DNA from 3 places in the Streptomyces sp. NPDC051963 genome. Region 1 is predicted to be linked to each of the others. Evidence: riboswitches for the same ligand, from Rfam matches in the RefSeq annotation. Region 1 holds a riboswitch; each other region holds the start of a gene.
The links. A riboswitch is a leader RNA that binds a small molecule or an ion and turns the genes downstream of it on or off. The one in region 1 is predicted to bind cobalamin.
Positions count from the first base shown of each region.

Region 2: another riboswitch for cobalamin. It lies ahead of ACIHFB_RS28890 (ribonucleoside-diphosphate reductase subunit alpha); the one in region 1 lies ahead of ACIHFB_RS26500 (CbtB-domain containing protein).
Region 3: another riboswitch for cobalamin. It lies ahead of ACIHFB_RS17565 (energy-coupling factor ABC transporter permease); the one in region 1 lies ahead of ACIHFB_RS26500 (CbtB-domain containing protein).

Region 1 is NZ_JBIUCC010000006.1:422,460-431,928, forward strand. It holds gene ACIHFB_RS26490 ((2Fe-2S)-binding protein) at 1-715, opposite strand, end outside; gene ACIHFB_RS26495 (CbtA family protein) at 712-1,578, opposite strand; gene ACIHFB_RS26500 (CbtB-domain containing protein) at 1,615-1,830, opposite strand; cobalamin riboswitch at 1,865-2,005, opposite strand; gene ACIHFB_RS26505 (enoyl-CoA hydratase) at 2,060-2,836, opposite strand; partial or broken gene ACIHFB_RS26510 (NAD-binding protein) at 2,833-3,066, opposite strand; cobalamin riboswitch at 3,061-3,242, opposite strand; gene gvpO (gas vesicle protein GvpO) at 3,474-3,809, shown strand; gene ACIHFB_RS26520 (gas vesicle structural protein GvpA) at 3,858-4,307, shown strand; gene ACIHFB_RS26525 (GvpL/GvpF family gas vesicle protein) at 4,304-5,062, shown strand; gene ACIHFB_RS26530 (gas vesicle protein GvpG) at 5,073-5,336, shown strand; gene ACIHFB_RS26535 (DNA primase) at 5,333-5,956, shown strand; gene ACIHFB_RS26540 (SRPBCC family protein) at 5,953-7,038, shown strand; gene ACIHFB_RS26545 (gas vesicle protein) at 7,035-7,403, shown strand; gene ACIHFB_RS26550 (GvpL/GvpF family gas vesicle protein) at 7,400-8,230, shown strand; gene ACIHFB_RS26555 (gas vesicle protein) at 8,227-8,415, shown strand; gene ACIHFB_RS26560 (gas vesicle protein K) at 8,412-8,696, shown strand; gene ACIHFB_RS26565 (LLM class flavin-dependent oxidoreductase) at 8,814-9,469, opposite strand, start outside.
Region 2 is NZ_JBIUCC010000007.1:185,941-195,409, reverse strand. It holds gene ACIHFB_RS28905 (DUF3311 domain-containing protein) at 1-45, shown strand, start outside; gene mctP (monocarboxylate uptake permease MctP) at 42-1,667, shown strand; gene ACIHFB_RS28895 (GNAT family N-acetyltransferase) at 1,742-2,245, shown strand; cobalamin riboswitch at 2,281-2,423, shown strand; gene ACIHFB_RS28890 (ribonucleoside-diphosphate reductase subunit alpha) at 2,545-4,902, shown strand; gene ACIHFB_RS28885 (ribonucleotide-diphosphate reductase subunit beta) at 4,902-5,915, shown strand; gene ACIHFB_RS28880 (GlxA family transcriptional regulator) at 6,145-7,110, shown strand; gene ACIHFB_RS28875 (cytochrome P450) at 7,115-8,491, opposite strand; gene cyc1 (epi-isozizaene synthase) at 8,488-9,469, opposite strand, start outside.
Region 3 is NZ_JBIUCC010000004.1:176,406-185,874, forward strand. It holds gene ACIHFB_RS17555 (ATP-grasp domain-containing protein) at 1-142, opposite strand, end outside; gene ACIHFB_RS17560 (alpha/beta hydrolase) at 289-1,782, shown strand; cobalamin riboswitch at 1,842-2,091, shown strand; gene ACIHFB_RS17565 (energy-coupling factor ABC transporter permease) at 2,121-2,813, shown strand; gene ACIHFB_RS17570 (energy-coupling factor ABC transporter substrate-binding protein) at 2,810-3,157, shown strand; gene cbiQ (cobalt ECF transporter T component CbiQ) at 3,158-3,907, shown strand; gene ACIHFB_RS17580 (energy-coupling factor ABC transporter ATP-binding protein) at 3,904-4,743, shown strand; gene ACIHFB_RS17585 (methylmalonyl-CoA mutase family protein) at 4,827-6,638, shown strand; gene scpA (methylmalonyl-CoA mutase) at 6,638-8,800, shown strand; gene meaB (methylmalonyl Co-A mutase-associated GTPase MeaB) at 8,797-9,469, shown strand, end outside.

The DNA of each region.
Region 1 (9,469 bases):
AGTCACCGCACAAGGACCCCTTGCCATCCGGCGCGGCGCGATAGATCAGGCAACAACTGCGGCGCCGGAACGCTCCGTCGGGCGTCGAGGTACTGGTGTCGCGCAGTGGGGGCCGTTGCAGAAGGAGCGAGCTGAGGGTGCGGGTCCGGGCGGTGAGATCCGGGCGGGCCGCTGTGATCATGGTTGCCGCTCCGTTGACGGCCGAGGCGGTGTTGCCGCGCAGGATGTGCCGGGAGACCGAGAACTGGGCCATGGTGTCGGCGAGTTCGCGCAGAGCGCCGTCCAGCAGGCGGCTGCTGAGTTCGTCGGCGAGCCGGGGCGGCGAGTCTGCGGGTTCGGCGGTGAAGGCGTCGTAGGGCAGCGACAAGGGGATCGGGCCACCGATCACGGGCCGCCAGCGCAGATCGTCGAGGCCCGGAGCGAGGACCAGGCCGTGCAGCACGGCGGCGGCCAGGGCGGGCGAGATGAGCCGGGCGGCCAGCCCGAGGTGGGCGACGGAGGCCGCCACCCGCACCTCGACCGCGCCGGGTGGCTGCCCGCCTGCCGTGGCCAGCCAGTCCCCCACACCCGTCACACGCGCTGCGAGCAGCGGACGGGACATCGGCTGCCAGGGATCGGCCGGCTCCGTGCCGGGCGGGTGTGCCTCTACGGCGAAGAACGGGCCGAGCGCGGTGATCTCCTCGATCACCGCGCTCGCCGTCGGTGGGCTGGTCATGCCGGGAGGGGGTCCGGCTTCGGAGAAGTGGCGGGGGCGTCCTGACGCGCGGGCTGCAACAGGCGTTCCGCCAGCGGGGCGAAGACCAGGCCGATGGCCGCCCAGAGGATCAGCTGCGCGCCCACGGAGTAGAAGCGGAAGGCGAACAGCACGTCGGCCGGGAAGCCCGGGTAGACGATGGTGCCCTTGGCGTCGGTCAGCGGCAGCGGGGTCTCGGTGGCCTGGTTGCCGTAGTTGTCCCTGTTGTACCCGAGGTCGCCGTACTGGGGCAGGAGCAGCATGACGATCCCGATCGCCACGACGAACGCGGCGACGGCGAGGAGCGTGGCGTTCCAATTGCCGAACCGTGCCTGGAGCCGCTTGCCGAGCCAGACGGCTCCGGCGAGGAGGGCGATGGAGCAGACGACCATGGTCAGGTACAGGGCGCTGCGCTGTTCGATGGTTTCCTCGTGACCGATGGCAGGCGGATTGGCCGGGTACTTCAGGAACGGCACCAGGTACATGCCGAGGAACCCGCCGCCCGCCACGAGAAGCGCCAGCGTGCGGGCGCGCAGACCGCCGGTGCGGCCCAGGCAGACGGCGTAGGCGACGGCGAACAGCGCGCCCATGGCCATGCCGAAGAACACGATGCCCACGCCGATACCGAGATTGGCCTGGATCGTCCGGCTGAACAGTTCGGATCCTGCGGCCTCGACGGGCAGGCCCGCCGCCTTGTCCAGGGCGTTCTGTGCGGCGTCACGCCCGCTCTCGTAGTCGATGGCCTTGGCGATCTGCGGTTCGGCGAAGATCCGCGCGAAGGCGAAGGCGAGCAGACCCGCGACCGCGCCGGCGAGCACGCCGCGCAGTATGAGCTTCTTTTCCATGTCGAGTTGTCCGTACGTCCTGGTGCCGGCGGAGGGTCAGTGGCAGGGGAAGCCGAGGAAGTGACGAGCGTCGTGGACGAACTCGTGCACGTGCGCGTCGTTTCCGAACACCGACACCGCGCCCTGGTCGACACCGATGAAGTAGTAGACGGCCAGCGCGATCAGAGCGGTGCCGACCAGCCAGATGACGGCCTTGGAGACCGGCAGGACGACCGGTGTGGACGCCGGGCGGGGCGTGGAAATGCTGCTCAAGGTGAGCCCTCCTTGGGGATCGTGCGTCCCTTGCGTGTACGGGCGGAGTGAGGGCTCAGTGTCTGACTCGCCCGTCACCTTCCGGTGGCGGGCTCACAGTGGCGCGACCGTGCTGGAATTCCACCAGCTTCCTTATGCCATCACTACATGGGGAACGTACGGCCTGCTTCTCCGGCCGGTCAATCAAGTCCACCCCAAATCAACCGGCAGAAGCCCGCGCCTCTTCGGGTCAGCGGTGGCGGAACTCGGGCGGCCGCTTGTCGACGAAGGCGCCCATGCCCTCCTTCTGGTCGGCGGTCGCGAACACCGCGTGGAAGAGGCTGCGTTCGAAGCGGACGCCCTCGGTGAGCGTGGTCTCGAAGGCGTGGCCCACGGCTTCCTTCGCCATCATCGCCACCGGGAGCGACATGCCGGCGACGGTCTCGGCGACAGCGAGCGCCTCGCCGAGCAGCTCGTCGGCGGGCACGATCCGGGAAACGAGTCCGGCGCGCTCGGCCTCGGCGGCGTCCATGGTGCGCCCGGTCAGGCACATCTCCATGGCCTTGGCCTTGCCGACCGCCCGGGTCAGCCGCTGGGAGCCGCAGTTGCCGGGGATCACGCCCAGCTTGATCTCCGGCTGGCCGAAGACGGCGGTGTTGGCGGCGAGCAGGATGTCGCAGAGCATGGCGAGTTCACAGCCGCCGAGGGCGTATCCGGAGACGGCCGCGAGGGTCGGCGTGCGCACCTGGGCGAGCCGGTCCCAGGCCGTGAACCAGTCGGTGAGGAACATGTCCAGGTAGCCCTGCGGCTGCATCTCCTTGATGTCGGCCCCGGCGGCGAACGCCTTCGCCGAGCCCATGATCACGATGCACCCGCACTCCGGGTTCCGGTCGAGGGCCTCGGTGGCGGCCACGACCTCCTCCATGACCTTCAGGTTCAGTGCGTTGAGGGCCTTCGGACGGTTGAGGGTGAGCAGGGCGGTACGGCCCTTGCGCTCGACGAGGATCGTCTCGTACTCGGTGCTCATGCGTGTTCCCCGCTCCGGTCCCTGATCGTCCGTACGATGCCGGAGAAGTCCTCCGTGGCTCCGGCGCGCTCGGCATAGGCGGCGTACAACTCGGCCGCGCGCAGACCGAGTTCCGCATGGACGCCGCCCGACCGGACCGCGTTGGCGGCCAGGGCCAGGTCCTTGGCCATGAGGGAGGCGGCGAATCCCGGCCGGTAGCCGCGGTTGGCGGGGCCGGCCGGGACGGGGCCGGAACATCCCGCGGCCGGTATCCTGACTCCCGGATCAGCGCGCGCCGTCCGCCTTCCCGACATCCAGCTCGTCAGTGGCGTAACTCTCGACGGCGTACTCCCCGGTCACAGTGGCGGGACCGCGCCGGATTCACACCGGCTTCCCTGCACCGCGGGCCTTGTGCTCACGACAATATAGTTGGACGTCCCAGTAAATCCACCCCGCGGGACCCCACCATGACGTCGCTGCCGGTCCGGCCGACATCACATTCTCGGCCGCCGCGCAATTCGAGAAGGTTTAGCCCAAAGCCTTAGGGCCACTCGAAGACGGTGTGGCGATGGAGAACGCGTGAGTTTGCGCGTGAGCCGTGAGCCGCTGCACGCCTCACTAGTTCACAAAAACCTCATAAAACTCACATAAATCACATATGACGGCAGACCGCGGTACTCGAAGCGTGCGGAGCGAGGACGACGCCATGACGGACGACGACCGGCAGACGCCGACAGAGGTACTGCGCCGGGCGCGCGACCAGCTCGGCGACATGACCGGCATGACAGCGGAGACCGTCTCGTCCTTCGAGAAGACGGACGGCGGTTGGTCCCTGGCGATCGAAGTCCTCGAACTCGCCAAGGTCCCGGAGACGATGAGCCTGATGGCGAGCTATCAGGTGGACCTCGACGAACAGGGACAGCTCACCGGCTACCGGCGCATCCGTCGCTACGAGAGGGGGCGGTCCGAAACAGACCGCTCCGGCGGCCAGTAGGCCGCCCGCCCGCGGTCAGCCCTTCCCCCGGCAAGGAGGACGACAGACATGACCGTTGTCCCAGCACAACAAGCCAGCGGAGGAGGCCGCAGCAGCAGCCTCTACGACGTACTGGAACTCGTCCTCGACAGGGGTCTGGTCATCGACGCGTTCATACGTGTCTCCCTGGTCGGCATCGAGATCCTCAAGATCGACGTACGGGTCGTCGTCGCCAGCGTCGACACCTACCTCCGCTTCGCCGAGGCCTGCAACCGCCTCGACCTGGAGGCGGGCCCCCACAAGAGCCCCGGCCTGCCCGACATGGTCGGCGAGATCACCGAGTCCGGCGCCCGCGGCAAATCCAAGGGCGCGCTGTCCGGCGCCGCGGAGACGATCTCCGACGCCTTCCGGCAAGGCCGTGACGAGGGCTCCTCGAAGGAGCAGGAAGAGCATGAGCGCCGGCCGCGGACGCGCAAGAGCACAGCTGCGCGCCGCAAGGAGAGGGAGGAAGACGAGTGAGCACCTACGTCTACGCCATCACCGCGCGGTCGCACCCCGCCCTCCCCGAAGGCCTGGACGGCGTGGGCAACCCGCCCCAGCCGGTGCGTGTGCTGGAAGAGGGTGAGCTCGCGGCGGTCGTCAGCGACGCGCCGGAGGACCTGCGCCCCAAGCGACGCGAACTCCTCGCCCACCAGAACGTGCTCGCCGAGACCGGCTCCACCGGCTGCGTACTGCCCCTGCGGTTCGGAAGTGTGGCCCCCGACGACAGCAAGGTCACCGCGGTCCTCGCCGAGCGCGCGAACCACTACGAGGAGCGGCTCAAAGCGCTCGACGGCAAGGTCGAGTACAACCTCAAGGCCTCCCACGTCGAGGAAGCGGTACTGCACCACGTGCTGGCCGACAGTCCCGAGCTGCGGGCCCTCGTCCAAGCCGGCCGGCAGGCGGGCGGCCGCAGCCACGAGCGGCAGCTCCAGCTCGGCGAGATGATCGCCGCCGCCGTGCAGGCGCAGGAGGCCCAGGACGCGACAGCCGTGCAGGAGGCCCTCGCGCCATACGCCGCGGCGACCAGTCTCGGCCCCGGATCGGGCGGATGGCTGGTCAATGTCTCCTTCCTGGTGGAGCGGGACTCGGCCGCCGGCTTCCTGGAGAAGGTGGAGGAACTGCGCGCGGCCGTCCCGCACCTCGAAATGAGCGTCAACGGCCCGCTGCCTCCGTACAGCTTCGTCGAGCCGGGCCCGGCTCGACCCGCCGGCACCGACGGCACCGACGGTTAGAAGGCACATCGTGGGACTGATCTCGGAAGTGCTCCTCCTCCCGTTCGCCCCCGTGCGCGGCAGCGCGTGGGTCATCGAGCAGGTGGTGCAGGAAGCCGAACGCATCTACTACGACCCCGCGACGATCCAGGCCGAACTCGCCCGCCTGGAGACGCTGCTGGAGGCCGGTGAGATCACCGAGGAGGAGTTCGACCAACTGGAGGACGAACTCCTCGACCGGCTGGAGACGGCCACACACAGAAGCTTCGGAACGGACGACGGGACGACACCATGAACCGAACACTCATCGGCCTCGCGATCGGGGCCGGGTACGTCCTCGGACGCACCAAGAAGCTGAAACTGGCCATGGCCGCGGGCACGTTGATCGCGGGCAAGCGACTGAACCTGAGCCCCGGCGCCGTGGCGGACCTGGTCTCGCGGCAGCTGAAGGACAACCCGCAGTTCAAGCAGATCGGCGACGAGCTGCGCCAGGACCTGAGCGGCGTCGGCAAGGCCGCCTCGGGCGCGCTGGTCGAGCGGCAGATGGATGCGCTCGCCGACCGTCTGCACGGCCGTACCGCCGATGTCCGCGACCAGCTCGCGGGTGTCGTGGAGACCGGGCACGACGAGGACGAGGAAGACCAGGACGAGGAACAGCAGGAAGAGAAGCTCGAGGACCGCGACGAGTCCCTGGACGCCGACGAGAGCGAGGAGACGTCGCGCAAGAGGGCCGCCCGGAAGGCTCCGGCTCCGGCGGAGAAGAGCGCCTCCCAGACCGCCCCCAAGACCGCCAAGAAGTCCGCGCGCAAGGCGCCCGCCAAGAAGACGGCCCCGAAGAAGACCGCAGGTGCCCGGAAGCCGGCCGCCAGGACCCCCTCGCGTGCCACGAAAGGGAAGGGAGGCGGCGAGCGATGACTCCGAACCCGGCATCCACGGCCACTGACGCGGCCGGGAAGGCCACCAGTGCGACTCCGCTGTCCGGCCTCGCCCAGAGCGAGGCGGCCGACCGGCTCAAGGCGGAGGTGCAGCAGTACCTCTCCGCGCAGGCCGAGCGCCTGCTCGTCGGCGTCGGCCGCAAGCTCGGCGAGACCACCGGCAAGCTCAACGACATAGCGGAGGGCAACAGCCCCGGCTTCGGCAAGCTCGCGCTGGACGGCGGCCGCAAGCTCGCCGAGGGCAAGGGCCCGCTGCGCTCCGCCCTGGCAGTGGGTGTCTCCGGTGCGAAGGAAAAGGTCGTCGGCGCCCTGAAGAACCTCGGCGGCGGCAAGGGCAAGGGCAAGGGCGCCGCGGGCAAGAAGCCGACCGTCATCATCGAGCAGGTCGACGTCTGCGTGCCGGTGCGCACCGCCTACGACCAGTGGACCCAGTACCAGGAGTTCAGCACCTTCGCGAAGGGTGTGAAGAGCGCGGGCCGTGCGGACGACACCCAGTCCGACTGGCAGCTGAAGGTCTTCTGGTCGAACCGCAGCTGGAAGGCGAAGACCACCGAGCAGATCCCCGACGACCGCATCGCTTGGACGTCGGAGGGCGCCAAGGGCACCACGAAGGGCGTCGTGTCCTTCCACCACATCGCGGAGAACCTCACCCGCGTCCTGCTGGTCATCGAGTACTACCCCAGCGGTCTGTTCGAGAAGACCGGCAACATCTGGCGCGCCCAGGGCCACCGGGCCCGGCTCGACCTCAAGAACTACGCCCGCTTCATCGCCCTCAAGGGCGAGGCCTCCGACGGCTGGCGCGGCGAGATCGGCGACGGCGAGGTCCTCCGCAGCCACGAGGACGCGGTCGCGGAGGAGGAGAACGAGGGCCAGGAGGACGACGAGCAGTACGAGGAGGAGCCCGAGGGCGAGGGCGAGTACGAGTACGAAGGCGACGAGGAGGAAGCCGAGGAGAGCGCGAAGGACGACGAGGAGCCCGAGGGCGAATACGAGGAGGAGCCCGAGGACGAGAAGGCGTACGAAGACGAGGAAGAGTACGCCGAGGGCGGGAGCCGGCGATGACCACGGCGAGCCGGCTCCCGCAGCCCTACGGACACGACGGCGGCAGCAGTCTTGCCGACATCCTGGAACGTGTCCTCGACAAGGGCATCGTGATCGCCGGTGACATCCGGATCAACCTGCTCGACATCGAGCTGCTCACCATCAAGCTCCGCCTCATCGTCGCCTCCGTCGACAAGGCCAAGGAGATGGGCATCGACTGGTGGGAGGACGACCCGGCCCTCTCCTCCCGCGCCCGCCGCAACGAACTCGCGCGCGAGAACACCGAGTTGCGCGAACGACTGGCGCGCCTGGAGGAGCTGGAGGCGGCGCCACCCACGGCCCGGGCCGAGCGCACCCGCGAGGACGGAGGAGGGGATTCGGCGTGACCGAACTGCGGTACGTCTACGCGATCTGCGAGCCGCTCGGCGCAGAACTCCCGGCCGGGCTCACCGGCGTCGCGGGCGACCGGCCGCACATGTTCCCGCACCTCGGCCTGGTCGCCGTGGTCAGCCATGTGCCCGAGCGCGACTTCGCCGAGCAGCCGCTCCGCGCCCACCTGGAGGACCTCGACTGGCTCGCCGATACCGCGCGCGCCCATGAGCGGGTGATCGAGGCGCTCATGGGCGCGTCGATCACCCCGCTGCCGCTGCGCCTCGCCACCGTCTTCCATGACGACACAGGCGTCCGCTTGATGATGGAGGAACAGGCGGCCCACTTCCGCGACACCCTGGACCGGCTTCAGGGCCGTATCGAATGGGGTGTGAAGGTCTACGCCGAACCCGAACCCGAACCCGAACCCGACGCCGAGCCGGCGCAGGGCGACGGCCCTCGCGGCAAGCCGGCCTCGGGCCGCGACTACCTGCGGCAGCGGCGCCGGACGGTCATGGCCCGCGAGGACACCTGGCAGCAGGCCGAAGGGTTCGCCGACCGGCTGCACGCCACGCTCTCCGCGCACGCGGAAGGGACCCGGCTGCATCCGCCGCAGAACCCGGCCCTCTCCTCGGCCCCGGGCCAGAACGTCCTCAACGCCGCGTATCTGGTGCCCCGTCCGTACGCCGCGGAGTTCATGGACGTCCTGGACCGTACGAAGTGCCGCGAGAGGGGGGTCCGGATCGAGCTGACCGGGCCGTGGGCGGCCTACTCCTTCGTCGAGAGTGTCGGGAGCGGCGGTTCGCAGAGCAGTCCGGAAACCGGTCCGGGGGCGGGCACATGACCGTCGTGGAGGGTCGTGAGGTGGCTCTCGTGGACCTGCTCGACCGGCTGCTCGCCGGCGGAGTGGTCATCACGGGAGACATCACCCTGCGCATCGCGGACGTCGACCTCGTCCGTATCGACCTCAACGCCCTGATCAGCTCCGTGAACCGACAAGTGCCGTCCCCCTGGGGTGACTCACCGTGAACGAGCGTCGCAACCGACTCGACCTCGAGCCCGACACCGTCGAACGCGACCTGGTGAAACTCGTCCTCACCGTGGTCGAGTTGCTGCGCCAGCTGATGGAACGCCAGGCGCTGCGCCGCTTCGACCAAGGCGACCTCAGCGAGGAGCAGGAGGAACGCATCGGGCTCACACTGATGCTGCTCGAGGAGCGCATGACCGAGCTGCGCGAACGCTACGGGCTGCGCCCCGAGGACCTGAATCTGGACCTCGGGCCACTGGGGCCGCTGCTTCCTCGGGAGTGAGACGCCCCGGAGTGAGACGCTCCGGGGCGTGCGGTCGGGGAGTTCGGGGCAATCGTCAACAGGCAGATCGTGCCGTACGAAGGCGATCCTCACGTAGTCCGCACAGGCGGGTGCGGGTCAGGCGATCGCCTCGGCGAGCAGCGTGATCTGGTCGAGTCCCGATCCGGTGGGGACGAAGATGAGCTCGTCGCAGCCGGCGGCCTCGAAGGCGGCGGCGTAGGACTTGACCATGTCCGAGCTCACCGCGGCGCTCGCGGCGACCTGGCTCGCGGCGTCGCCCAGGAAGCCGTAGTAGTCCAGGAGGTAGGCGTCCGCCTGCGCGCGGGCGTCGGGGCCGAGCCCGAAGTAGGCCAGTGACAGCTTGCGGGGCGTGCCCGCACGCCCCGCGTCCCGCCACGCGGCGTCCACGCCGACCGCGGCCTGGGAGAACATCTCCGGGGTGCCGCCGCCCATGATCCAGCCGTCGCCCAGCTCCGCCACCCGCCGGAAGCCGGCCTCGGTGGAACCGCCCAGAATCAGCTCGGGACCGCTCTCGCGTACGGGCCTGGGCCCGATCGCGCCGGCGAATCCACGCTCCTCGCCGGCCCAGACGCGCTTCATCTCCTGAAGCTGTTCCTCGAAGCGGCGCCCTCGGCCCTTGGTGGACAGTCCGCTGGCGGCGAAGTCGTCGTCGCGCCCGCCGAGTCCCAGCCCGAGCACGAACCGTCCGGCGGAGATACGGTCGAGGGAGGCCGCCTGCTTGGCCAGCAGGGCGGCATTGGTGTGGAGCGGCG
Region 2 (9,469 bases), on a different contig from region 1:
TGGCAGCGCGACCAGCGTGCCCGCCAGGGAGGTGCCGCCAAGTGAAGGACGGCGTGAACGGCGTCGCACTCGCCGTCTTCATCATCTTCTTCCTGGCCGTCACGGTCATGGGCTTCCTGGCCGCGCGCTGGCGCCGGTCCGACGAGCAGAGCCTGGACGAATGGGGCCTGGGCGGACGGTCGTTCGGCACCTGGGTCACCTGGTTCCTGCTCGGCGGCGACCTCTACACCGCGTACACCTTCGTCGCCGTACCGGCGGCGATCTACGCGGCGGGCGCGGCCGGCTTCTTCGCGGTGCCCTACACGATCCTGGTCTACCCGCTGATCTTCACGTTCCTGCCCCGCCTGTGGTCGGTCTCGCACAAGCACGGATACGTGACGACCTCCGACTTCGTACGCGGCCGGTTCGGCTCGAAGGGCCTGTCCCTCGCCGTGGCCGTCACCGGCATCCTCGCGACGATGCCGTACATCGCGCTCCAGCTGGTCGGCATCCAGGCCGTCCTGGACGTGATGGGCGTCGGCGGCGGCGAGAACACCAACTGGTTCGTCAAGGACCTGCCGCTGCTGATCGCGTTCGGTGTGCTGGCCGCCTACACCTATTCGTCGGGGCTGCGCGCACCCGCGCTGATCGCGTTCGTGAAGGACACGCTGATCTACATCGTCATCGCGGTGGCGATCATCTACATCCCGATCAAGCTGGGCGGGTTCGACGACATCTTCGCCAAGGCGGGCGAGGCGTTCAGCCAGACCAACCCGGCGACGGGTGCGCCGCGCGGGGCGCTGGCTCCGGGCGAGGCGGGACAGTGGACGTACGCCACGCTGGCGTTGGGATCCGCCCTCGCGCTCTTCATGTACCCGCACTCGATCACGGCGACGCTGTCCTCCAAGAGCCGTGAGGTGATCCGCCGCAACACGACCATCCTGCCGCTGTACTCGCTGATGCTCGGCCTGCTGGCGCTGCTGGGCTTCATGGCGATCGCGGCCGGAGTCAAGGTCAGCAACGGGCAGTTGGCGATCCCGCAGCTCTTCGAGGACATGTTCCCGTCCTGGTTCGCGGGCGTGGCCTTCGCGGCGATCGGCATCGGCGCGCTGGTGCCGGCGGCCATCATGTCCATCGCGGCCGCGAATCTCTTCACCCGCAACATCTACAAGGACTTCATCAAGCCGGACGCCACGCCGGCGCAGGAGACCAAGGTCTCCAAGCTGGTGTCCCTGCTGGTGAAGGTGGGTGCGCTGGTCTTCGTCCTGACCATGGACAAGACGGTCGCCATCAACTTCCAGCTCCTGGGCGGCATCTGGATCCTCCAGACCTTCCCGGCCCTGGTCGGCGGCCTCTTCACCCGCTGGTTCCACCGCTGGGCCCTGCTGGCGGGCTGGGCGGTCGGCATGCTCTACGGCACCATCGCCGCCTACGGGGTCGCCTCCCCGACCCAGAAGCACTTCGGCGGCTCGTCGAAGGAGATCCCCGGCATCGGCGAGATCGGCTACATCGGCCTCACCGCGTTCGTGCTGAACGTGCTGGTGACGGTGGTGCTGACCTTCGTGCTCAAGGCCGTCAAGGCACCTGAGGGCATCGACGAGACGTCCCCGGCGGACTACACGGCGGACTCGGGGGACCCCGGCGTCCAGGTCGACCTGCCTCCGGCGACCGCCGGCGCCGCTCACTGAGCCGTACGTCAGGACACGGGCCGTCGGAGAAATCCGGCGGCCCGTTGTCGTACCCCTGATGCACACTGCCCGGCATGGACATCCTCATCCGGCGAGCACGACCCGCCGAATACGAAACCCTCGGCGACATCACCGCCCAGGCCTACCTCCAGGACGGCCTCCTGACCTTCGGCGAGAACGACTGGTACCTCGGCGAACTGAAGGACGTGGCCAAGCGAGCGGCCGCCGCCGACGTACTCGTGGCCATACAGGGCGACCGACTCCTCGGCGGAGTCACCTTCGTACCCTCTCCCGGCCCCATGGCCGACCTGGCCCGCGCGGGGGAGGCGGAGATCCGCATGCTGGCCGTGGCGCAGGCGGCCCGCGGCAGAGGCGCCGGAGAGGCCCTCGTGCGAGCCTGCGTCGACCGGGCACGCAGCGCGGAGCGCACCGGCATGGTCCTGTCGACCCAGGACTTGATGCACGCGGCCCACCGCATCTACGAACGCCTCGGCTTCACGCGGGCCCCGGAGCGCGACTGGCACCCGATCCCGGAGCACCCCGAGTTCACTCTCCTCACCTATCAGTTGACGCTCTGAAGCCGACACGACACAACATATGGTGGTGCTGTTCTCACCCGGCACAAGATGTATGCTCGTGCTCGCTGTCGCCGCAGGGGAATCCGGTGCGAATCCGGAACTGTCCCGCAACGGTGTACTTGTGCATGTTCTGTGCACATGGTCAGTCCGAGGACCTGCCGACGGCGCACCCGACCACCCGGTCCGGGTGCGAGACGTCCGGGCCTCGTGGAATGGGCCGGTGGACGCGACGCCGTGTGCGCTCGTGAGCTGCCCCCTGCCCTCCGCAAGGCCCCGTGCCGAGCGAGGGAGAGCCCCAAGTGACCATCGCGCCAGCCGAACCGGCCTCAGCGATCCAGGACCCCGACGGCCCGGGAACCGCAGTGTTGCGGACCCTGACCGAGCTGACCGCCGACCTCCCCGACGCCGACCCCGGCCGGGTCGCCGCCGCCGCGCTGCGCGGCCGGTCCGCGCGGGCGGACGAGTCGGAGCTGCGCGAGCTGGCCACCGAGGCGGCGGCCGGCCTCATCTCCGAGGACCCCGTCTACTCCCGGCTGGCCGCCCGGCTGCTGACCGTCAGCATCGCCGCCGAGGCCGCCTCACAGGGCGTCATCTCGTTCTCCCAGTCGGTCGCCGTCGGCCACCGCGAGGGTCTCATCGCCGACCGCACCGCCGAGTTCGTACGGCTGCACACGGACCGCCTCGACGACCTGATCGACCGGACCGCCGACGACCGCTTCGGCTACTTCGGCCTGCGCACGCTGTACAGCCGCTACCTCCTGAGGCACCCCATCACCCGCAAGGTGATCGAGACGCCCCAGCACTTCATGCTGCGCGTCGCCGCCGGTCTCGCCGAGGACGACACCACCAGGTCGGTCGACGAAGTCGCCGCGCTCTACCGGCTGATGAGCCGCCTCGACTACCTCCCCTCCTCCCCCACGCTCTTCAACTCCGGCACCCGGCACCCCCAGATGTCGTCCTGCTACCTGCTCGACTCCCCCAAGGACGAGCTGGACTCCATCTACGACCGCTACCACCAGGTGGCCCGGCTCTCGAAGCACGCCGGCGGCATCGGCATCGCGTACTCCCGTATCCGCTCCCGCGGTTCACTGATCCGCGGCACGAACGGGCACTCGAACGGCATCGTCCCGTTCCTGAAGACCCTCGACGCCTCGGTGGCCGCCGTGAACCAGGGCGGCCGGCGCAAGGGTGCGGCCGCGGTCTACCTGGAGACCTGGCACTCCGACATCGAGGAGTTCCTGGAGCTGCGTGACAACACCGGTGAGGACGCCCGCCGTACGCACAATCTGAACCTCGCGCACTGGATCCCGGACGAGTTCATGCGCCGGGTCGACACGGACGGCCTCTGGTCGCTCTTCTCCCCGGCCGACGTGCCCGAGCTGGTCGACCTGTGGGGCGCGGAGTTCGACGCGGCGTACCGCAAGGCCGAGGCAGCGGGCCTCGCGAAGAAGACCATCCCGGCCCGTGACCTGTACGGCCGCATGATGCGCACCCTCGCGCAGACCGGCAACGGCTGGATGACCTTCAAGGACGCGGCCAACCGCACCGCCAACCAGACGGCCGAGCCGGGCCACGTCGTCCACTCCTCCAACCTCTGCACGGAGATCCTGGAGGTCACGGACGACGGCGAGACGGCCGTGTGCAATCTGGGCTCGGTCAACCTGGGTGCCTTCGTCGACACGGCGGCCGGCGACATCGACTGGGAGCGCCTGGACGAAACCGTCCGCACCGCGGTCACCTTCCTCGACCGCGTCGTCGACATCAACTTCTACCCGACGGAGCAGGCGGGCCGGTCCAACGCGAAGTGGCGCCCCGTCGGGCTCGGCGCGATGGGCCTCCAGGACGTCTTCTTCAAGCTGCGCCTGCCCTTCGACTCACCCGAGGCCAAGGCCCTCTCCACCCGTATCGCCGAGCGCATCATGCTGGCCTCGTACGAGGCCTCCGCCGACCTCGCCGAGCGCAACGGGCCTCTCCCCGCCTGGCAGAAGACCCGTACCGCCAAGGGCGTCCTGCACCCCGACCACTACGACGTCGAACTGACCTGGCCGGAGCGCTGGGCGGCCCTGCGGGAACGCATCGCCGCCGTCGGCATGCGCAACTCGCTGCTCCTGGCCATCGCCCCCACCGCCACCATCGCGTCCATCGCCGGCGTGTACGAGTGCATCGAGCCGCAGGTCTCCAACCTCTTCAAGCGGGAGACGCTGTCCGGCGAGTTCCTCCAGGTCAACTCGTACCTGGTGGACGAGCTGAAGGCGCTGGGCGTCTGGGACGCGCGCAGCCGTGAGGCGCTGCGCGAGTCGGGCGGCTCGGTGCAGGAGTTCGCCTGGATCCCGGCGGACGTACGGGCGCTGTACCGCACGGCGTGGGAGATCCCGCAGCGCGGTTTGATCGACATGGCGGCCGCCCGTACCCCGTATCTGGACCAGTCCCAGTCGCTGAATCTCTTCCTGGAGACGCCGACCATCGGAAAGCTCTCCTCGATGTACGCGTACGCCTGGAAGCAGGGCCTGAAAACGACGTACTACCTGCGCTCGCGCCCGGCGACGAGGATCGCCCGCGCCGCGCAGGCCCAAGCCACCGTCCCCGTACAGGCAACCGCCGAAGACGCCGTCGCCTGCTCCCTGGAAAACCCCGAGTCCTGCGAGGCCTGCCAGTAATGCCCAGCAACAATCAGAATCTCCTCGACCCCGGCTTCGAGCTCACCCTCCGCCCGATGCGCTACCCCGACTTCTACGAGCGCTACCGGGACGCCATCAAGAACACCTGGACCGTGGAGGAGGTCGACCTCCACTCGGACGTCGCCGACCTCGCCAAGCTCACGCCCGCCGAGCAGCATCTGATCGGCCGGCTGGTCGCGTTCTTCGCGACGGGCGACTCGATCGTGGCGAACAACCTCGTGCTGACGCTCTACAAGCACATCAACTCCCCCGAGGCGCGGCTGTACTTGTCCCGCCAGCTCTTCGAGGAGGCCGTCCACGTCCAGTTCTATCTGACGCTGCTGGACACCTACCTCCCGGACCCGGAGGACAGGGCCGCCGCCTTCGACGCGGTGGAGAACATCCCCTCCATCCGCGAGAAGGCCGAGTTCTGCTTCAAGTGGATCAACGAGGTGGAGAAGCTGGACCGCCTGGAGAGCCAGGCCGACCGCCGCCGCTTCCTGCTCAACCTCATCTGCTTCGCCGCGTGCATCGAGGGCCTGTTCTTCTACGGGGCCTTCGCGTACGTCTACTGGCTCCGCAGCCGGGGTCTGCTGCACGGCCTGGCGACCGGCACCAACTGGGTGTTCCGCGACGAGACCATGCACATGAGCTTCGCGTTCGACGTGGTCGACACCGTCCGCAAGGAGGAGCCGGAGCTCTTCGACGACCGGCTTCAGCAGCAGGTCACCGACATGCTGAGGGAGGCCGTCGAGGCCGAGCTGCAGTTCGCGCGCGACCTCTGTGGTGACGGCCTCCCGGGGATGAACACGGAATCGATGCGCCAGTACCTGGAGTGTGTCGCCGACCAGCGACTGAGCCGCCTCGGTTTCGCGCCGGTGTACGGCTCCGAGAACCCCTTCTCCTTCATGGAGTTGCAGGGGGTTCAGGAGCTCACCAACTTCTTCGAACGTCGTCCTTCGGCGTACCAGGTGGCGGTGGAGGGCACCGTCGACCTGGACGAGGACTTCTGAGTCCGGGACTGGTTCTTCCGTTCCGCCTGCCTCAGCTGCCGGTCGATCCGGCGCTCGTGGATCGCCCCCACGAGCGCCGGGCCCCCGAGGAGGGAGAAGAGGATCACGATGGCCATGTACTCGAGGAATGTGTTCATGCGGTAAGTCTCGTACTGGCAAGACACTCATGACAGTGGCAGGACTGTCGCACACCCTCGAATTACTGCCAGATCTAAGGCACACTGGCAGCATGCTGAGGAACGTGGCCGTCGCCCTGCTCGACGGCGTTCATCCCTTCGAACTCGGTGTGGTCTGCGAGGTGTTCGGCCTCGACCGCAGCGACGAGGGGCTGCCGGTGTACGACTTCGCGGTCGTCTCGGCGGAGGGCCCCGCGCTGCGCACACATGTCCCCGGGTTCACGGTCTCCACGCCGTACGGCCTCGATCGGCTCGACGAGGCGGATCTGATCGCCGTACCCGCGGGCAGCGACTACATCGGGCGGGACTATCCGGACGAGCTGCTGGACGCCCTGGTCAGAGCGACGGACCGGGGTGCCCGGGTGCTCAGCGTCTGCTCCGGCGTCTTTGTGCTCGGTGCCGCCGGACTGCTCGACGGGCGGCGCTGCACGGTGCACTGGCGGCAGGCGGACGAGCTGGCCCGGCGCTATCCGCGCGCGATCATCGAGCCCGATGTGCTGTACGTGGACGAGGACCCGGTGATCACCTCCGCGGGCACCGCGTCCGGTATCGACGCCTGTCTGCACATCGTGCGCAAGGAGCAGGGCCCGGAGGTGGCCAACAAGATCGCCCGGCGCATGGTCGTACCGCCGCACCGGGACGGCGGACAGGCCCAGTACATCGAGCGGCCGCTGCCCCGGTCGCAGTGCGACACCGTCGGCGAGGTGCTGGTGTGGATGGAGGGGCACCTCGACGAGGAGGTCACCGTCGAACAGCTCGCCATCCGCGCCCATATGTCCCCGCGCACCTTCGCCCGCCGCTTCCAGCAGGAGACCGGCACGACTCCCTACCGCTGGATCCTGCGCCAACGTGTACTGCTGGCACAGCGGTTGCTGGAGGCGACGGACGAGACGGTGGACGCGATCGCGGCCCGAACGGGATTCGGTACCGCGGCCGCGCTGCGCCATCAGTTCGTACGGTCGATCGGGACGACCCCGAACGCCTACCGGCGGACATTCCGGGGCCCCGAAGCGGCCTGACGCCTCACCTCTGTACGGGCCTCAACAGCAGTTTGTGCGGGCGCAGTGTGATGCCCACCCGGGTCCCGTCCTGGGATCCGGACACCTGCTCGAAGCGGTACTTGGTGGCCAGCGCCGCCGTGATCAGCGTCAGCTGGGCCATCGAGAAGTGGTCGCTGGGACACTTGCGGTTGCCCACGCTGAAGGGGCTCATGGCGTATTTCGGGACGTCCTTGACCCGGTCGGGCAGCCAGCGGTCGGGGTCGAACTCCAGGTTGTGCGCATAGGAGTGCGCATCGCGCTGGATCGCGTACGGGCTGTACACGATGTCGGCCCCGGCCGGAATGCGGTAGCCACCGAGTTCCGTGTCGGTCACCGCCCGTCGCGTCAATATCCATACGGCAGGGCGCAAACGCATGGCTTCGACGACGACATTGTTGGTGTGCCTGAGCTTGCGGACGTCATCGAATGCGACGGGCCGGCCGCCGGTGACGGATTCGACCTCAGCCTTCACCTTGTCCGCGTGTTCGGGTTGTTCCGCGAGCATGTGCAGCAGCCACATGATCGTGGACGCCACCGTTTCGCTTCCGGGGGTGAGTATCGCGACGACCTGGTCGTGGATCTCCTGTTCCCCGATGGGGTCGCCATTGTCGTCCTTTGCCTCCAGCAAGGCCGTCAGCAAATCGTCCGGCTTTTGACCGGATGCCCGGCGTTCGGCGACGATCTCGTCGACGAGGAGATGCAAATCGGCCAGCGCCCGGTTGAATTTGCGGTTGGGCGGGAGGGGCAGCCGGTAGAGCGGTCCGAGCGGGACGACCATCCTCCGGTACATCCCGCGGAAGACGGTCGCGAGCGCGACACACAGCCGCTCCGCCCGCTCGTCCATGTAGTCACCGCGCAGCAGACAGCGGGCGGCGATCCGCACGGCTGTCCGGAAGGACTCGGAGGTGCAGTCGACGGTCTGCCCCGGCTGCCAGCGCTCGGTCAGCGCATGCGCCTCCTCCTCCATGATCGGCCCGTACGCCGGGATGGCGTCGAGCCGGAACGCGGGCTGGATGGTGCGCCGCTGACGCCGGTGCCGCGGGCCGTTCGCGGTGGCCACGCCCTCCTTGCCGAGCAGTCCTTCGAGCGACTCCCACAGCGGGCCGTCGATCTTGAAGTCGGTGCTCAGTGCCAGCGCTCCGGTGAGTGCCGGGGTGGTGACGGCGTACACCGTCTTCGGGCCGAGCCTCAACCGGACGACGTCGCCGTGCTCGCGCAACCGGGCCATGAAGGCCAGCGGGTCGCGGACCAGCTTGAGGCCGTGGCCCAGGCCAGGGATCCCGCCGCCCGCGAGGGGCGGCTCATGCAGCTCCGAGGCCCCGAGTTGCGGGGCTTCGGGCTTCACGGACTCGACGGTCATTTCTCACCTGCCGCTTCGTTGTTGACGTACGGGGGCGTGGACCGGTCGTCCCACGAGTCGACCATGTACCGGCCGGACTCGTGGTGGAACCAATAGACGGTGCTGAACCAGTTCCGCATATTGCAGACACAGGCCCGCACGGCAGCGCTCAGTTCCTTTCCCTGCACGGTTCCTTCGTCGAGGTCGTCGGCGAAGCGCAGGGCCTTGTTTTCGGCGACCAGGAAGTCGGATATGCATTCCTCGACACGTCGCCTTACTTCCCCGATCGCCGCTTCCAGCGTCATCCCCTCATGCTTGATGAGGCTGATTCCGAGATTGTGCACCTCATCGCCCGCGATTTCCTTGGGCAGCGAACAGAGGTCGTTGTACCAGGCGGCGAATTCCTGGCTCAGCAGAGCCGCCCTGCGGTAGGCCGGGTGTTTCCGTACGGCGTCCGGCAGTTCGAGTCCCGCGCTCGGCTCCAGCAGATCCGTCCAGATCCAGTGCGCGAACGTGAGACGGCGCAGTGCGAGATATTCCTCGACCGTCGGGACGACTCCCTCGGTACGGTTGTGGAATTCGCGGTCGTACGCCTCGATCACCCTGTGGAAGTGCCGGGCGAACCGTGCGTTCCATGTCTCGGGCAGGAACGAGTACAACCGCACCATGCTGTCCGCGAACCCCGCGACCAGGGGATCCTCGTGATGCAGATGGTCCTCGGGGGAATCGAGAGCCGTATGCAACCGGAACCTCAGCCGCCGCCAGGCGGCGGGCCGGCCGTGCACGATGTCACGGTCGTGCCGGTCGTCCCAGACGAAGAACCACGCGCTGTAGTCCGCAATCGCCTGGAGGACCTCCTCGGGGGCGCCAATGTAGTAGCCCGCCATGAGGTCGGTGTAGCAAAGGCCGTCGGCATATTCCTCCACCTTGTTCGCCGGCATGAGCCGTTTTTCCAGTAGCCAGGTGCGGGTCTTCTCCTGGAGCCTGGGCCAATACGGA
Region 3 (9,469 bases), on a different contig from region 1:
CGGTCCCCTCCGGCGCCGACCGGAGGTAGTGATGCAGGTCACGGGTGAGGAACGTGAACTCGTGCCCGCTCTCCCGGATCGCTCTCGGCAGCAGTCGGCTCATGGCACCGACCCAGCTCTCGACCATCAGCAGATGAGCCACAACTCCCCTTTTCCCTACGGGTATTTCAGACGTCAGGGCAGCCCGGAACCCCCTCGGACGGGAGGAGGGCCGGACTTGACTCGGCCACGTTATCGATAATCATTTTCATTGTCATCTGACAGAACAACATCACCTTGAGGTTCCTTTTGTCCGTTCACACCCGCTCCGCGGTGATTCTGTGCGCCCTCGCGCTGCTCCCCGCACCCGCTCCCGCCGCGGCCGCACCCCCGGCACCGGCCGTCCGTTTCGGCGACTGCCCCGACTCCGTCCCACGCCCGCCCGCACCCGACCGCGTGGAGTGCGGTCGGATCGACGTCCCGCTCGACCGGCACCACCCGGAGGGACCGCGTCTGACCATCGCCGTCTCCCGCGTCCCCGCCTCCGGCACGCCGGCCGAGCGACGCGGCATCCTGCTGGTGAACCCCGGCGGGCCGGGCGGCTCCGGGCTCCCCTACGCGGTGACCAAGCGCGCCAAACTCCCGGAGAGCGTGCGGCGTTCGTACGACGTCATCGGCTTCGACCCGCGCGGCGTCGGCCGGAGCTCACCGGTCGGCTGCGGCGACATGGGCGGCCTGTTCGACAGTCCGGGCGCGGATCCCGTGCCGGCGAGTCCGACGGCGGAACGGGCCTACCTCGCCTCGCTGCGGGACATGGCCCACGACTGCGCGACGGGCGCGGGCGACGTCCTGCCGTATCTGTCCACCGAGCGGACGGCGTACGACATGGACGCCGTCCGCGCCGCGCTCGGCGAGCCGAGGACGAGCTTCCTCGGGGTGTCGTACGGCAGCCATCTCGGCGCGGCCTATGCGGCGCTGTTCCCGCGGCGGGTCGGGCGGATGGTGCTGGACAGTGTGGTCGGGCCGTGGGACTGGTACGCGTTCGACGTGCTCCAGAGCCGGGCGCTGCTGCGGCAGCGGGACACGTTCTTCGAGTGGGCCGCGGCCCATGCCGACCGCTTCGGCCTGGGCTCGGACGCCGACGACATACGCCGGGCCGCTCTACGGGTGCGCCGAGGGCTCGGCGCCGCACCCGTGGACGGCTTCGGGGCGTCCGAGTTCGACCGTGCCGTCTACCGCGCGCTCGGCCGCACCGAACGCTGGACGACTCTCGCCGACGGGATGCGGAACTACCTCAACGACCGGACCACGGACGGGCTTCGGCCCGGCACGGCGTTCGACAGCGCCGATTCGCGCAACTACGAGGCGGCCAACCGCATCGTCAAGTGCGCCGACGGCCCCGCGCCGACGCCGGACCGCATCCTGGCGGACATCCGCCGCACCCGCCGTATCGACTCCCAGCCGGTCCTGACCGGCATGGAGGCGTCCACCTGCGCCTACTGGCCGTACCGGCCCGCCCGGCGGACCCCGCTCGGCGGCCCCGACGCCCCGCCGGTGCTGCTGGTCGCCTCCGCGCACGACGCGGTCACTCCGATCGAGGGGGCCCGCGAACTGGGCAAGGTGCTGCCCGGCTCGCGTCTGATCACCCTCGCCGACGACTACTCGCACGGCGTGTTCGCCAGCCGCGGCAACACCTGCGTGGACGGCACGGTGGCCGCGTATCTCGTGGGCGGGAAGGTGCCCGATACGGACGTACGGTGTGCGGGGCCGGGACTGCCGGAGCCCGGCGGCGACGGCCGTTAGCGCTGTTCACTCCCCCTGTGCGCCCCCATGCACGGCTTGTCACCACCCCCGGGGGCCCACTACTGTCACCACGCCTTGGTGAACGGGAAATCCGGTGTGATGCCGGTGCGGCCCTCGCCACTGTGAATCGGGAAGTCCGGCTCCGGCCCTTGGGCCCTGCCGTCAAATGCTCGTCGTCCGCCTGCACGGCGGGACGGGAGTTCGACGGCAGGGCCCAAGGGCAGCCACTGGGTCCTCGGACCCGGGAAGGCGGAGCACGGGCGGTGGTACCCGTCAGCCAGGAGACCGGCCAGGGCACGTCAACCATCCACGAGGTGCTGGAGAGGGTCTGCTGAGCCATGCACATAGCCGAGGGTTTTCTGCCTCCGGCGCACGCGGTCGCCTGGAGCGTCGCGTCGGCGCCATTTGTCGTCCACGGAGTCCGGTCACTCACCCGTGAGGTCAAAGAGCACCCGGAGAGCACCCTGCTCCTCGGCGCCTCCGGAGCCTTCACGTTCGTTCTGTCGGCCCTCAAACTGCCCTCGGTGACCGGGAGTTGCTCCCATCCGACCGGCACCGGCCTGGGCGCCATCCTGTTCCGGCCGCCGATCATGGCGGTGCTGGGCACCATCACCCTGCTCTTCCAGGCGCTGCTGCTCGCCCACGGCGGCCTGACCACGCTCGGCGCCAACGTGTTCTCGATGGCGATCATCGGGCCCTGGGCGGGATACGCCGTCTACAAGGTGCTGCGGCGCTACGACGTGCCGCTGATGGTGGCGGTCTTCTTCGGCGCGTTCGTCGCCGACCTGTCCACCTACTGCGTCACCAGCGTCCAGCTGGCGCTCGCCTTCCCCGACCCGAGCAGCGGTTTCCTGGGTGCGCTCGGCAAGTTCGGGTCCATCTTCGCGGTCACGCAGATCCCGCTCGCGGTGAGCGAGGGACTGCTCACGGTGCTGGTGATGCGGCTGCTCGTGCAGTCCAGCAAGGGTGAGCTGACCCGGCTCGGCGTGCTGCTCAGCAAGAAGGCCGACGCCGAGGCGGTGGCCCGATGAGCCGGAACGCGAAGATCAACTCCCTGTTGCTGCTCGCCGTGGCCGCGCTCGCGGTGCTGCCGCTGGTCCTCGGCCTCGGCGACCACAAGGAGGAGCCGTTCACGGGCGCCGACGCCGAGGCGGAAACGGCGATCACCGAGATCAAGCCGGACTACGAGCCCTGGTTCTCGCCCCTGTACGAGCCGCCGTCCGGCGAGATCGAGTCGGCGTTGTTCGCCTTGCAGGCGGCCCTCGGCGCCGGTGTCCTCGCCTACTACTTCGGCCTGCGGCGCGGGCGGCGGCAGGGCGAGCAGCGGGCACTGGAGCCGCGGGGGGCCGAGAGCACGGCCGACGAGCAGGTCTGAGTGCTGCCCATCGACGCGGCGGCGCACAGCAGTCGCTGGCGCCGCCGTCACCCCGTGGACAAGGCCGTGCTCGGGCTCGGCCTCACCGTGCTGGCGATCTCGCTGCCGCCCTGGCCGGGCGCGGCCCTGGTCCTGGCCACCGCGCTCGCCGTGCTGCTGGGCCCGGCGGGCGTGCCCGGTCGCAAGCTGTGGCGTGCCTACCGCGTCCCGCTGGGCTTCTGCGTGACCGGCGCTGCCACCCTGCTGGTGCAGGTCGGCGGCCCGGACGGGTTCGTGTCCCTCGCCGACGAGGGACATGTGCGCGCCGGGGAACTGCTGCTGCGCACCTCGGCCGCCTCGCTCGGCGTGCTGCTCTTCGCGTTCACCACACCCATGTCCGACCTGCTGCCCCGTCTGGTGAAGGCCGGCGTGCCCGCGCCGGTCGTCGACGTGGCGCTGGTGACGTACCGCATGAGCTTCCTGCTGCTGGACTCCATGCGCCGGATCCGGGAGGCACAGGCCGCGCGGCTCGGGCACACCACGCGAGCCGCCGCCTGGCGGTCCCTGGCCGGGCTCGGCGCGACCGCGTTCGTACGGGCATTCGACCGGGCGACCCGACTCCAGGCCGGGCTCGCCGGGCGCGGCTACGACGGCACCCTGCGCGTCCTCGTCCCCGAAGCCCGGGTCTCCGTCCGCTTCACGGTCGCCAGCACGCTCCTCCTCGCGACGCTGGCCGCCCTCACCCTCGTACTGGAAAGGCCGCTGTCATGAGCGACGCCGCCCTCGTCGCCCTGCGGGGCGTGTCCTTCGCCTACGAGGACGGTCCGGCCGTGCTCAGTGGGCTCGACTTCGAGGTGCGGGACGGGCGGGCCCTCGCGCTGCTCGGTCGCAACGGCACCGGCAAGACCACGCTGATGCGGCTGCTGAGCGGCGGACTGCGGCCGCGCGCCGGGGAGTTGACGCTCGACGGGAAGCGGGTGTCGTACGACCGGAAGGGCCTGACCCGGCTGCGGACCACCGTCCAGCTGGTGGTGCAGGACCCGGACGATCAGCTGTTCGCCGCGTCCGTCGCGCAGGACGTGTCCTTCGGCCCGCTGAACCTGGGGCTGCCCGACCCTCAGGTGCGGGCGCGCGTCGACGAGGCCCTCGCAGCGCTGGACATCGCCGATCTGGCCGACCGGCCCACACATCTGCTCTCCTACGGCCAGCGCAAGCGGACGGCGATCGCGGGCGCGGTGGCGATGCGGCCCCGGGTGCTGATCCTGGACGAGCCGACCGCCGGGCTCGACCCCGACGGACAGGAGCGGCTGCTCGCCACCCTCGACGGCCTTCGCGCCGGCGGCACGACGGTGGTGATGGCGACGCACGACGTGGATCTCGCCCTGCGCTGGGCCGACGACACGGCGCTGCTCACCCCGTCCGGAGTACGCACCGGTCCCGCATCCGAGATGCTGGCCCGGACCGACCTCCTCCAGCAGTCCGGGCTACGGCTGCCGTGGGGCATCGCGGCAGCTCAAGTACTCTTCGCCCAGGGGCTGTTGACCGATACGGCAGCGGGCCCCCGTACCCCCGGCGAACTCGCCGCGATGGCACCCTCCAAGCGGTGAGGCGCCGGTCACAGAAGCGGCGAGGGCAAGGTCACAGCCTTCGGCTCTGCTGCTGCTCAAGCGCGCTCGCCTAGCATCCGAGCATGACAGTCCTGCCCAATGACGGGCTCTCGTTGGCCGCCGAGTTCCCCGCCGCGACCCATGAGCAGTGGCAGCACCTCGTGGAGGGCGTCCTGCGCAAGTCGGGCAAGGAGGTCTCCGGTGCCGCCGCCGAGGACGCCCTGTCCACCGCGCTGGAGGACGGGCTGCGCACCCGGCCCCTGTACACCGCGCTCGATGCCGCCCCCGAAACCGGTTTCCCCGGTTTCTCCCCCTTTGTGCGAGGCAGCCGCCCGGAGGGCAACACCGCCGGGGGCTGGGACGTACGCCAGCGGCACGCGACGGCCGCGGGCGACCTCGTCCTCGCCGACCTGGAAAACGGTGTCACCTCCCTCTGGCTGGTCGTCGGTGAAGACGGTTTCCCTGTCTCAGCGCTCGGCCAGGCACTCGAAGGCGTTTACCTCGATCTGGCGCCCATCGTCCTGGATGCCGGGCGGGACACCGAGAACGCGGCAGGTGAGCTGCTGCGGCTGTACGAGGAGCGGGGCGTCGCCCGTGACGCGGCGCGCGGCAACCTCGGGGCCGACCCGCTCGGGTACGAGGCCCGGACCGGGCAGCGGCTCGACTTCGCGCCCGCGGCGGGACTGGCCCGGCGCTGCGCCGAGGAGTACCCGGGGCTGCGGTCGCTGACCGTGGACGCGCTGCCCTACCACGAGGCCGGCGGCTCGGCCGCGCAGGAGCTGGGCGCCTCGCTCGCGACCGGGGTCGCCTACCTGCGGGAGCTGACCGAGGCCGGGCTCACCGTCGAACAGGCCTGCGCCCAGCTGGAGTTCCGCTACGCGGCCACCGCCGACCAGTTCCTGACCATCGCCAAGCTGCGCGCCGCACGGCGGCTGTGGGCGCGGGTCGCCGAGGTGTCCGGCGCTGCCGACGCCGCGGGCGCCCAGGTGCAGCACGTCGTGACCTCGCCGGTGATGATGTCGCGCCGCGACCCGTGGGTGAACATGCTGCGCACGACGATCGCCACGCTGGCCGCCGGGGTGGGCGGCGCCGACTCCGTGACCGTGCTGCCCTTCGACCATGTGATCGGCCTGCCGGACGGGTTCGCCCGGCGCATCGCCCGCAACACCTCGACGATCCTCATCGAGGAGTCCCACCTGGCCCGGGTGATCGACCCGGCGGGCGGCTCCTGGTACGTGGAGCGGCTCACCGACGAACTCGCCCACGCCGGCTGGGAGTTCTTCCGGTGGCTGGAGCAGATCGGCGGCCAGGCTGCCGCGCTGCGCTCGGGCCGGCTCGGCGAGCGGCTCGCCGAGACCTGGGAGGCGCGCACCGCGAAGCTCGCCCAGCGGCGTGAACCCGTCACCGGCGTCAGCGAGTTCCCGCACCTCGCCGAGAAGCCGGTGGAGCGCGCGCCCGCGCCCCAGCCGCCGTCCGGCGGACTCCCCCGCGTCCGCCGCGACGAGACCTACGAGGCCCTGCGCGCCCGCTCCGACGCCCACCTCGCCAGGGCCGGCGCCCGGCCGCGGATCTTCCTGGCCGCGCTCGGCCCCGCCGCCGCCCACACCGCGCGCCTCACCTTCGCCGCGAACCTCTTCCAGGCGGGCGGCATCGAACCCGTCACGGAGGGCACCTTCGAAGAGAGCGGCGCCACCGAGGCCTGCCTCTGCTCCAGCGACACGCTGTACGAGGAGCGGGCCGCGGACACCGCGCAGGCACTGAAGACGGCGGGCGCCCGCCATGTGTTCCTCGCGGGCAGGCCCGCGCAGTACACCGACGTCGACGACCACATCTTCGCGGGCTGCGACGCCGTAGCCGTGCTGACCGCCACCCTCGACCGCATGGGAGTGTCCTGATGGGAATCCCCGACTTCACCGGGATCGAACTCGGGGAGCCGAGGACCGACGTCGGCGCCGACGAGTGGCGTAAGGCCGCGGGGAGCGACGGGGCGTTCTGGGAGACCCCGGAGGGCATCGCGGTCAAGCCGCTCTACACCGGCCGCGACCTGGAAGGTCTCGACTTCCTCTCGACGTACCCGGGCATGGCGCCGTATCTGCGCGGCCCGTACCCGACGATGTACGTCAACCAGCCGTGGACGATCCGTCAGTACGCGGGGTTCTCCACCGCGGAGGAGTCGAACGCTTTCTACCGACGCAACCTGGCGGCCGGCCAGAAGGGCCTCTCGGTCGCCTTCGACCTGCCCACGCATCGCGGTTACGACAGCGATCACCCGCGGGTGACCGGTGACGTCGGCATGGCGGGCGTGGCCATCGACTCGATCTACGACATGCGTCAGCTGTTCGACGGCATCCCGCTGGACAAGATGACCGTGTCGATGACGATGAACGGCGCCGTGCTGCCCGTCCTGGCGCTGTACATCGTGGCGGCGGAGGAGCAGGGCGTGCCGCCGGAGAAGCTGGCGGGGACCATTCAGAACGACATCCTCAAGGAGTTCATGGTCCGCAACACCTATATCTATCCGCCGAAGCCGTCGATGCGGATCATCTCCGACATCTTCGCCTTCACCTCGCAGCGGATGCCGCGCTACAACTCGATCTCCATCTCCGGCTACCACATCCAGGAGGCGGGCGCGACGGCCGACCTGGAGCTGGCGTACACCCTCGCCGACGGTGTGGAGTACATCCGGGCGGGCCGGGAGGCGGGGCTCGACGTGGACGCTTTCGCGCCGCGGCTCTCCTTCTTCTGGGCGATCGGCATGAACTTCTTCATGGAGGTCGCCAAGCTGCGCGCGGCGCGGCTGCTGTGGGCGAAGCTGGTGTCCCAGTTCGAGCCGAAGAACTCCAAGTCCCTTTCCCTGCGCACTCATTCGCAGACCTCGGGCTGGTCGCTGACCGCTCAGGACGTGTTCAACAACGTCACGCGTACCTGCGTGGAGGCGATGGCGGCGACCCAGGGCCACACGCAGTCGCTGCACACCAACGCCCTCGACGAGGCGCTCGCCCTGCCCACCGACTTCTCGGCGCGCATCGCCCGCAACACGCAGCTGTTGATCCAGCAGGAGTCGGGCACGACGCGGGTGATCGACCCCTGGGGCGGCAGCGCCTACGTGGAGAAGCTGACGTACGACCTCGCCGCCCGTGCCTGGCAGCACATCCAGGAGGTCGAGCAGGCGGGCGGCATGGCGCAGGCCATCGACGCGGGCATCCCGAAGCTGCGCGTGGAGGAGGCGGCGGCGCGGACGCAGGCTCGGATCGACTCCGGGCGCCAGCCGGTCATCGGCGTGAACAAGTACCGGGTCGACACCGACGAGCAGATCGACGTGCTCAAGGTCGACAATTCCTCCGTGCGCACCCAGCAGATCGAGAAGCTGCGGCGGCTGCGGGCGGAGCGCGACGAGATCGCCTGCCAGGACACGCTGGACGCGCTGACCCGGGCGGCGGCCGGTGAGGGCAACCTGCTGGAGCTGGCGGTGAACGCGGCCCGCGCCAAGGCGACCGTCGGGGAGATCTCCGACGCCCTGGAGAAGGTGTACGGACGGCACGCGAGCCAGATCCGTACGATCTCCGGCGTGTACCGCAACGAAGCCGGCTCCTCCCCGTCCGTCGACCGCACCCGCACCCTCGTCGACGCCTTCGAGGAGGCCGAGGGCCGCCGGCCGCGCATCCTGGTCGCCAAGATGGGCCAGGACGGCCACGACCGCGGCCAGAAGGTGATCGCGACCGCCTTCGCCGACCTCGGCTTCGACGTCGACGTCGGCCCGCTGTTCCAGACGCCCGGCGAGGTGGCCCGCCAGGCGGTGGAGGCGGACGTGCACATCGTGGGCGTCTCGTCGCTGGCCGCCGGGCACCTCACCCTCGTACCGGCGCTGCGCGAGGAGCTGGCGGCGGAGGGCCGGGAGGACATCATGATCGTCGTCGGCGGGGTGATCCCGCCGCAGGACGTGCCGACCCTGCTGGAGATGGGGGCGACGGCCGTGTTCCCGCCCGGGACGGTGATCCCGGACGCGGCCTACGACCTCGTCGAGCGGCTGTCGGCCGACCTCGGGCACGAGCAGTGATCGATCTCGACACGTATGTGAAGGGCGTGCTCGACGGGAAGCGGGCACTCGTCGCGCGCGCCATCACGCTCGTCGAGTCCACCCGCCCCGGGCACCGCGCTATGGCGCAGGAGTTGCTGACCGAGCTGCTCCCGCACAGCGGGAACGCGCGGCGGATCGGCATCAGCGGGGTGCCCGGCGTGGGGAAGTCGACGTTCATCGACGCGTTCGGGACGATGCTGACGTCTCTGGGTCACCGGGTCGCGGTGCTGGCCGTCGACCCGTCGTCCAGCCGTACGGGCGGGTCGATCCTCGGCGACAAGACCAGGATGGAACGCCTGGCCGTGGATCCCGCGGCCTTCGTCCGTCCCTCCCCCAGCGCGGGCACGCTCGGCGGGGTCGCCAAGGCGACGCGCGAGTCCATGGTGGTGATGGAGGCCGCGGGCTACGACGTGGTGCTCGTGGAGACGGTGGGCGTCGGTCAGTCGGAGACCGCGGTGGCGGACATGGTCGACTCCTTCCTGCTGCTCACGCTGGCCCGCACCGGCGACCAGTTGCAGGGCATCAAGAAGGGTGTGCTGGAGCTGGCCGACGTGATCGCCGTGAACAAGGCGGACGGGCCGCACGAACGCGACGCCCGCGCGGCGGCGCGTGAACTGTCCGGCGCCCTGCGGCTGATGCACGGCAAGG